One region of the Micromonospora sp. FIMYZ51 genome, then DNA from elsewhere that is predicted to be linked to it. Evidence: predicted binding sites of a transcription regulator. Region 1 holds the regulator's gene; the other holds the start of a gene.
The links. Region 1 encodes HrcA, which represses chaperone genes, less so after heat shock. Its sites were predicted from a motif close to GGTTNGCACNCTCNNNNNGAGNGTGCNAACC; they were not measured.
Positions count from the first base shown of each region.

Region 2: the regulator HrcA is predicted to act here: its motif matches at 1,880-1,910, upstream of groL (chaperonin GroEL).

Region 1 covers NZ_CP134706.1:5,644,943-5,649,149, forward strand. Annotated here, with positions in the region: gene dnaJ (molecular chaperone DnaJ) at 1-1,072, opposite strand, end outside; gene hrcA (heat-inducible transcriptional repressor HrcA) at 1,139-2,161, opposite strand; gene QQG74_RS25180 (hypothetical protein) at 2,238-2,378, shown strand; gene QQG74_RS25185 (DUF4870 domain-containing protein) at 2,371-2,922, shown strand; gene hemW (radical SAM family heme chaperone HemW) at 2,962-4,185, opposite strand; gene QQG74_RS25195 (enoyl-CoA hydratase-related protein) at 4,206-4,207, shown strand, end outside.
Region 2 covers NZ_CP134706.1:6,481,813-6,486,019, reverse strand. Annotated here, with positions in the region: gene QQG74_RS29195 (cold-shock protein) at 125-328, shown strand; gene QQG74_RS29190 (hypothetical protein) at 458-1,786, shown strand; gene groL (chaperonin GroEL) at 2,109-3,731, shown strand; gene QQG74_RS29180 (hypothetical protein) at 3,786-4,028, opposite strand.

The DNA.
Region 1 (4,207 bases):
CGCCCCGGGTCTTGGCGAACTCCCGCAGCATCCGCTCCTGCTCGGCGTCGAGCTTGGTCGGGGTACGCACGTCCAGGTGGACGTAGAGGTCACCCCGGCCGGTGCCGCGCAGGTGGGGTACGCCCCGGGCCCGCAGCCGCAGCGTGCTGCCCGGCTGGGTGCCCGCCTTGACGTCGACCGGCTCCTCGCTGTCCAGCGTCTTGATGGTCAGCCGGGTGCCGAGCGCGGCGGCGGTCATCGGGACGGTGACCCGGCAGTGCAGGTCGTCGCCCTTGCGGGAGAAGACGTCGTGCGGCCGCTCGTGGATCTCGACGTAGAGGTCTCCGGCGGTGCCGCCGCCCGGGCCGACCTCCCCCTGCTGGGCGAGGCGGATGCGCATGCCGTCCTCGACGCCGGCCGGAATCTTGACGGTCAGCGAGCGGCGGGTGCGGACCCGGCCGTCACCGGCGCAGGTCGGGCAGGGCGTCGGGATGGTCGTGCCGTAGCCCTGGCAGACGGTGCACGGCCGGGCGGAGACCACCTGACCGAGGAAGGTGCGCTGCACCGACTGCACCTCGCCCCGGCCGCCGCACGCCTCGCAGGTGGCCAGGTGGGTGCCGGCCGCGGTGCCCGCGCCGGAGCAGGTGGTGCAGAGCACCGCCGTGTCGACCGTGATCGGTGCCTCGACGCCGAAGGCGGTCTCCTGTAGGTCGAGTTCCAGCCGCAGGATCGCGTCCGCCCCGGGCCGGGTCCGCGGTCGCGGGCCCCGACCGGCGCCGGTGGCACCGCCGAAGAAGGCGTCCATGATGTCCTGGAAGCCGACGAACGGACCCGCACCGCCGGGCCCACCCGGGCCACCGGGACCGCCGCCGCCGGGCGCCAACGGGTCGCCGCCGAGGTCGACGATCTGCCGTTTCCGATCGTCCGAGAGGACCTCGTACGCGGCGTTGATGTCCTTGAACTTCTCCTGTGCCTCCGGATCCGGATTGACGTCCGGGTGGTACTGCCGCGCCAGCTTGCGGTAGGCGCGCTTGATCTCGTCGTCGGAGGCGCCCCGGCTCACGCCGAGAATGCCGTAGTAGTCCCTGGCCACTGCGTTCCGTGTCCTCGTGTTCGTCTCGGATTACGCCGGTCGACGGTCGCCGCCGACCCTGACTGGTCAGTTCTGGGCCAGCAGCTCGCCCACGTAGCGTGCCACGGCCCTCACCGTGGCGATTGTTCCGGGGTAGTCCATCCGGGTTGGTCCCAGCACGCCCATCCCCCCGACGATTGTCGCGCCCGGGCCGTATCCGGTGCTGACCACCGAAGCCGCCCGCAGGTTGTCGATCTCGTTCTCGTCACCGATGCGCACTCGTAGCGTGCTCGGTTCCACCTCGCCGATGAGCTTGAGCAGGACGACCTCCTCCTCAAGCGCCTCGAGGATCGGTCGGAGCGAGCCGTGGAAGTCCAACAGGCCGCCGCGAGCCAGGTTTGCGGTGCCGGCCAGCGCGATCCGTTCCTCGTGCCGCTCGACAAGCGTCTCCAGCAGCACGGTGGACAGGGTCGTCATGGCCGGCCGCAGCTCCGGCGGCGACTCGTCGATGAGGGCCTGCACCAGCGGCGGGGTTTCCGACAGGCGGACGCCGACCAGCTTCTCGTTGGCCAGCCGCCGCAGGTCGAGCACGTCGTCGGCGAGGATCGGCGCCGGTAGTTCGACCAGCCGCTGCTCGACCCGGCCGGTGTCGGCGATCATCACAAGCATCAGCCGGGTGGTGGAGATCGGCACCAGCTCCAGATGCCGTACGCGGGAGCGGGCCAGGCTCGGGTACTGCACCACGGCCACCTGGCGGGTCAGCTGGGCGAGCAGCCGGACCGTGCGGTGCACCACGTCGTCGAGGTCGACCGCACCGGCCAGGAAACGCTCGATCGCCCGGCGCTCGGCCGGGCTGAGCGGCTTGACCCGGCTCAGCCGATCGACGAAGAGGCGGTAGCCACGGTCGGTGGGCACCCGGCCGGCGCTGGTGTGCGGCTGCCGGATGAAGCCCTCCTCCTCCAGCACGGCCATGTCGTTGCGGACCGTGGCCGGCGACACGCCCAGCTGGTGCCGTTCGACGAGCGCCTTGCTGCCGACCGGCTCCTGGGTGGCGACGTAGTCCTCGACGATCGCCCGGAGCACGGCGAGCTTGCGGTCGTCGAGACCCATTTTCCCACCTCCTGTCGCAGCTGGAGTCCGTAGCGCCATGGCCGCAGCGGAATGCTCTGGCACTCGACTGTAGCGAGTGCCAGTCTACGTCGGGGCCCCCGACAACGCGATGATCAAGACCTCACCCCGGGCGGACGCACCGATCGGCGGCGTGAACCCGCCGGTGTCGCTCTGGTGCGCCGTTGCCGCCGACCCCTACCGTGACCTCCATGACTGAACCGCCTCGTCCCCCAGAATCCGGCGACGATCCCACCACTCCACTTTCCGGCTCGTCAGGCCAGCCCGGCTATCCCCCGCCGGGCGGATACCCGCCGCCTGGCGGCTACCCCCCGCCCGGTGGCTATCCCCCACCCGGTGGCTACGGCGTGCCCGGTGGCGGTTATCCGCCCGGTGGCTACGGCGTGCCCGGTGGTTACGCCAACAACGAGGACAAGACCTGGGTGCTGATCGCCCACTTCGGCGGGGCCGCCGGGATGTTGATCGGCGGTGGTGTGCTCGGCTGGATCGCACCGCTGGTCGCGATGATCGCCCGTGGCAGCCAGTCGCCGACCGTCCGCGCGCACGCGGTGACCGCACTGAACTTCCAGTTGCTCTGGTCGATCATCGCCCTGGTGGGCTGGGTCCTCAGCTGCATCGGCATCGGCATTCTCATCGGCTTCGCCGCGATGATCATCGGCATCGTGTTCGGCATCATCGCCGGGGTGAAGGCCAACGAGGGGCAGCTGTACCGCTACCCGATGACGGTCAACATGATCAAGTGACCGGCTGCCCGGCCGGACCGCCCGACCCGGGCGCTCCGGTCACGGCAGCAGGTCCCGCACCACGGCGTCGGCGAGCAGCCGGCCGCGCAGGGTCAACACCGCGCGGCCGGCCGCGTGGGCGGGCGCCGCGAGCAGACCGTCGGCCACCGCTCGGGCCGCCGCCGTCCGGCCGGCCTCGTCGAGTACGTCCAGCGGCAGGCCGGTGGCCAGCCGCAGCCGGAGCATGACCTCCTCCATGTGCGCCTCGGCCCCGGTGAGCACCTCGCGGGCCAGCCCGGGTGACTCACCGGCGGTCAGGCGTTGGGCGTACGCGGTGGGGTGTTTGACGTTCCACCAGCGCACCCCGCCGACGTGGCTGTGCGCCCCCGGGCCGAGGCCCCACCAGTCGCCGCCGGTCCAGTAGAGCAGGTTGTGCCGGCACCGGGCGGCCGGTGTCCGGGCCCAGTTGGAAACCTCGTACCAGGAGAAACCGGCCGCGCCGAGGGTGGCCTCCGCGGCCAGGTAGCGGTCCGCCGCGACGTCGTCGTCGGGGTACGGCAGCTCGCCGCGACGCATCCGGGCGGCCAGCCGGGTGCCGTCCTCGATGATCAGGGCGTACGCGCTGACGTGGTCCACCCCTGCGGCCACGACCTGGTCCAGCGAGGCGGCGAAGTCCTCGGCCCGCTCCCCCGGCGTACCGTAGATCAGATCCAGGTTGACGTGGTCGAACCCCGCGTCGCGCGCCTCCAGCGCGGCGGCGGTGGCCCGGCCGGCGTGGTGCCGGCGGTCGAGCACGGCCAGCACGCCCGGCGCCGCCGACTGCATGCCCAGCGAGATCCGGGTGTAGCCGGCCGCCCGCAGTTCCTTGAGCGTGGTGGGGGTGACCGACTCGGGGTTGGCCTCGGTGGTCACCTCGGCGTCGGGGGCCAGCCCCCAGGTGCGGTCGATCGCGTCGAGGATGCGGGCCAGGTCGTCGGCGGGCAGCAGGGTGGGGGTGCCGCCACCGACGAAGACCGTCTCCACCCGGCGTGGCGGTGCGTCGCCCAACACCCGCGCGGCCAGCGCCAACTCGGCCAGCACGGTGTCGGCGTAGCCCGCCCGGCTCGCCCCGCCACCCAACTCGTCGGCGGTGTACGTGTTGAAGTCGCAGTAGCCACAGCGGCTGGCACAGAAGGGCACGTGCACGTACACCCCGAAGCGCCGCTCGCCGACGCCCGCACGGGCGGAGACGGGCAGCGACCCGTCGGTGGGTACGGGTTCGCCTGCTGGAAGCACGCCGGGCATGGCCACTAGTGTGCCCTGGCAT
Region 2 (4,207 bases), 840 kb from region 1:
GTGTACCGTGCGATTTCGGTCACCGTTTCAGCGGTCGCCTCCGATCGCCGTGACGGTGCATTCGGGTTGCCGGCGAGCCGGCTCTCCGAGGTAGTGAAACGCCGTGCAGAGTGAGGAAAACACCGTGGCACAGGGCACCGTGAAGTGGTTCAACGCCGAAAAGGGCTACGGCTTCATCGCCGTCGACGGCGGACAGGACGTCTTCGTTCACTTCTCGGCGATCGAGATGGACGGCTACAAGGCACTGGACGACGGCCAGCGGGTGGAGTTCGAGATCGCCCAGGGTCAGAAGGGCCCCCAGGCCGAGCGGGTGCGCGTCATCGCCTGAGTGCACACCTCACCGCCCCGCCGGCCCGACCGTCGGTGGGGGTGACGTGATCGCGGCCGCAGGGGGCTGCGGTCCGGGTACCTCACAAGGGAAGATCATGGGTCGATCCAGCCGTCGCTGAGGAGTCCCATGTCCGACCAGTCACCCCCGGCGGGTCCGCCGCTGTCGCCGTCACCCGGCGAGCCGGACCCCGCCACCGGTCGACCCCAGCCACTGCCGGCTGACCCCACCGCTCCCGGCCCACCACCGCCGGGCACCCCCGTCCCCGGTGCTGACCGGGGAACGCCGGACGCCTCACCCGCCCGGGGCGGTCATCCCGGTACGGATGGTGATCCGGCATCGGGTGGTTATCCGGCGCCGGGCGGCTATCCGGCACCCGGTGGCTATCCCGCGCCGGGTGGTTATCCGGCACCCGGTGGTGATCCGGCATCGGGTGGTTATCCGGCGCCGGGTGGTTATCCGGCACCCGGTGGTGATCCGGCATCGGGTGGTTATCCGGCGTCGGGTGGCTATCCCGCGCCGGGTGGTTATCCGGCGTCGGGTGGCTATCCGGCACCGGGCGGTTATCCGGGTTATCCGCCCTATGGCTGGTACCAGCCGGCCGGGTACGGTCTTGATCTCGGGGATCCGCTTGTCACCCCGCCCGCTGTCGGCATCGGCGGTTGGTTCGCGCGCTGCACGGGAGTGGTCCGCCGGGGCTGGGCACTGCTGTTGCCGATCATGCTGCTCACCCAGGTGCTACCGGCGGTGGTGCTGTCGGTCTTCGGGCTGGCGGTGGACCCGTCGGCCCGCTGGGAAACCCAGATGGCCAGTGACGCCGATGCATTGCCCCCCACTTTCCTGATCGACCTGGCCACGTTCATGACCGTGTTGATCGGGGGCAGCCTGATCCTCGGTCTGGTGCAGTGTGTCGGTTGGGCCGCCGGTACCTGGGTGATCACCCGGCAGGCGGCCGGTCAGCCGGTCGAGTTCGGGGCCGCCCTGCGTTACGGCCTGCGCCGCGCACCGGGCCTCTGGGGTTGGACGCTCGTCTTCATGCTGATCATGACAATCGGCTTCTGTCTCTGCTTTCTGCCCGGCGTGTACGCGGGGTTCGCGCTGGCCATGGCCGGACCGGTCTACCTCTTCGAGCGGCGTGACCCGATCGGCCGGTCGCACCGGATGCTGCGCGACCGGCTGGGCCTGCTGCTCGGCCGGGTGGCGCTGGTGCTGGCGGCTGTGGTCGCGGTCTCCTTCCTCGGTGGCGCGGTGGAGTCGCTCGGACTGCTGCCGTTCGGCGTGACGCCGTTCGAGTCCCCGGGCGCGACCGTCGGTGCCGTACTGGTGATCACCGCCTCAGCCCTGCTGGCGTTGCCGGCACACGTCGCCCAGCTGGTCGGACTTGTCGTCACGTACGCCGAACAGCGGGCCCACGAGGGGCCGGTGAACAGCGCGCAACTGGCGGCCGAACTCGGCTGATCCCGGCGCGCAACGTCGGCTGATCCGGGCGCGCGAAGTCGGCTGATCCGGGCGGTCGTGCTTGCACTCGACAGGGCAGAGTGCTAAACAAGTCATTGGCACTCGCGTAGTGTGAGTGCCAATGGTCGGGGCGGTGGGGCCGCAGCCGCGCTCGTGGCGAGAGACCACGGGTGGGGCACGCGGCCGGTCGTCGCGGGCTATCCGGCCCGGCCGAGGAGACGTCGTCGTCGCCAGGTGGCGACGTCCCAAGGTGCGTACACCAGGCGGCCCATCCGGGGCACACACTCGGGTGGCCCGTGAGTGTCCAGGAGGACAACGCCGTATGGCCAAGATGATCGCGTTCGACGAAGAGGCGCGCCGCGGCCTCGAGCGGGGCATGAACCAGCTCGCCGACGCCGTGAAGGTGACCCTCGGCCCGAAGGGCCGCAACGTCGTGCTCGAGAAGAAGTGGGGTGCCCCCACCATCACCAACGATGGTGTGAGCATCGCCAAGGAGATCGAGCTCGAGGACCCGTACGAGAAGATCGGCGCTGAGCTGGTCAAGGAGGTCGCCAAGAAGACCGACGACGTGGCCGGTGACGGCACGACGACGGCGACCGTCCTGGCTCAGGCTCTCGTTCGCGAGGGCCTGCGCAACGTGGCCGCCGGTGCCAACCCGATGGCCCTGAAGCGGGGCATCGAGGCCGCGGTCGCGAACGTCTCGGAGGAGCTGCTGAAGCTCGCCAAGGACGTCGAGACCAAGGAGCAGATCGCCTCCACCGCCTCCATCTCCGCTGGTGACAGCAGCGTCGGCGAGATCATCGCCGAGGCGATGGACAAGGTCGGCAAGGAAGGCGTCATCACCGTCGAGGAGAGCAACACCTTCGGGCTGGAGCTGGAGCTCACCGAGGGCATGCGCTTCGACAAGGGGTACATCTCCGCGTACTTCATGACCGACCCGGAGCGTATGGAGGCCGTCTTCGACGACCCGTACATCCTGATCGCCAACAGCAAGATCTCGTCGGTCAAGGACCTGCTCCCGATCCTGGAGAAGGTCATGCAGTCGGGCAAGCCGCTGCTGATCATCGCCGAGGACCTGGAGGGCGAGGCCCTGGCCACCCTGGTGGTCAACAAGGTCCGGGGCACCTTCAAGTCGGTCGCCGTCAAGGCGCCGGGCTTCGGTGACCGCCGCAAGGCCATGCTTACCGACATCGCCATCCTCACCGGTGGCCAGGTCATCAGCGAGGAGGTCGGCCTCAAGCTGGACGCCGTCAGCCTCGACATGCTGGGCCGCGCCCGCAAGGTCGTGGTGACCAAGGACGAGACCACCATCGTCGACGGTGCCGGCGACGCCGAGCAGATCCAGGGCCGGGTCAACCAGATCCGGGCCGAGATCGACAAGAGCGACTCCGACTACGACCGCGAGAAGCTGCAGGAGCGGCTGGCCAAGCTGGCCGGCGGCGTTGCGGTGATCAAGGTCGGCGCGGCCACCGAGGTCGAGCTCAAGGAGCGCAAGCACCGCATCGAGGACGCCGTCCGCAACGCCAAGGCCGCCGTCGAGGAGGGCATCGTCCCCGGTGGTGGTGTCGCGCTGGTGCAGGCCGGCAAGACCGCCTTCGACAAGCTGGACCTGGCCGGCGACGAGGCGACCGGCGCGCAGATCGTCAAGATCGCGCTGGACGCCCCGCTGCGGCAGATCGCCGTCAACGCCGGCCTTGAGGGCGGCGTCGTGGTCGAGCGGGTGCGCAACCTCGACTCGGGTCACGGCCTGAACGCCGCGACCGGCGAGTACGTGGACCTGCTGGCCGCGGGCATCATCGACCCGGCCAAGGTGACCCGGTCGGCGCTGCAGAACGCCTCGTCGATCGCCGCGCTGTTCCTCACCACCGAGGCCGTGGTGGCGGACAAGCCGGAGAAGACCCCGGCCGCCCCGGCTGGCCCGGGTGGCGGGGACATGGACTTCTGAGTCCAGCTCCAACGCCGAAAAAGGGCGGACCGCGTCAGCGGTCCGCCCTTTTTCCTATCTCGGTAACGGGCGCTGGTTGCGCCGCTTCTGTGCTCGGCCGTACGGCGGACGGTGCGGAACCGGCTCGTCCACCAGGATGAGTGGTTCCTCAGGCGGTTCGGCGGCCCCGGACATCTCCGCCAACTGCTCGGCGTCGCCGTAGTCGAGCCGGTCGATCGGCAGTTGGCCCGGGAGTTCGTGGACCGGGGCCCAGGTGACGGGCGGGACGTCCTTGGTGTGATCGTCGTCCGTGCTCATGGCTGCCTCCTTACGCAAACGGTAGGGGGCCGTCGATGGCCGGGGCGGCTGAACGGCATTATCGGGGCCTATAGGCTATTCACCCCCTTTTATGCATTTTGGGTGTGCCGAGATGCCGCTCACGCGCCCGCCCGCTGCCCCGCCGCTCCAGCCGCACCGCCGCCTCCTCGCCCCGGCCC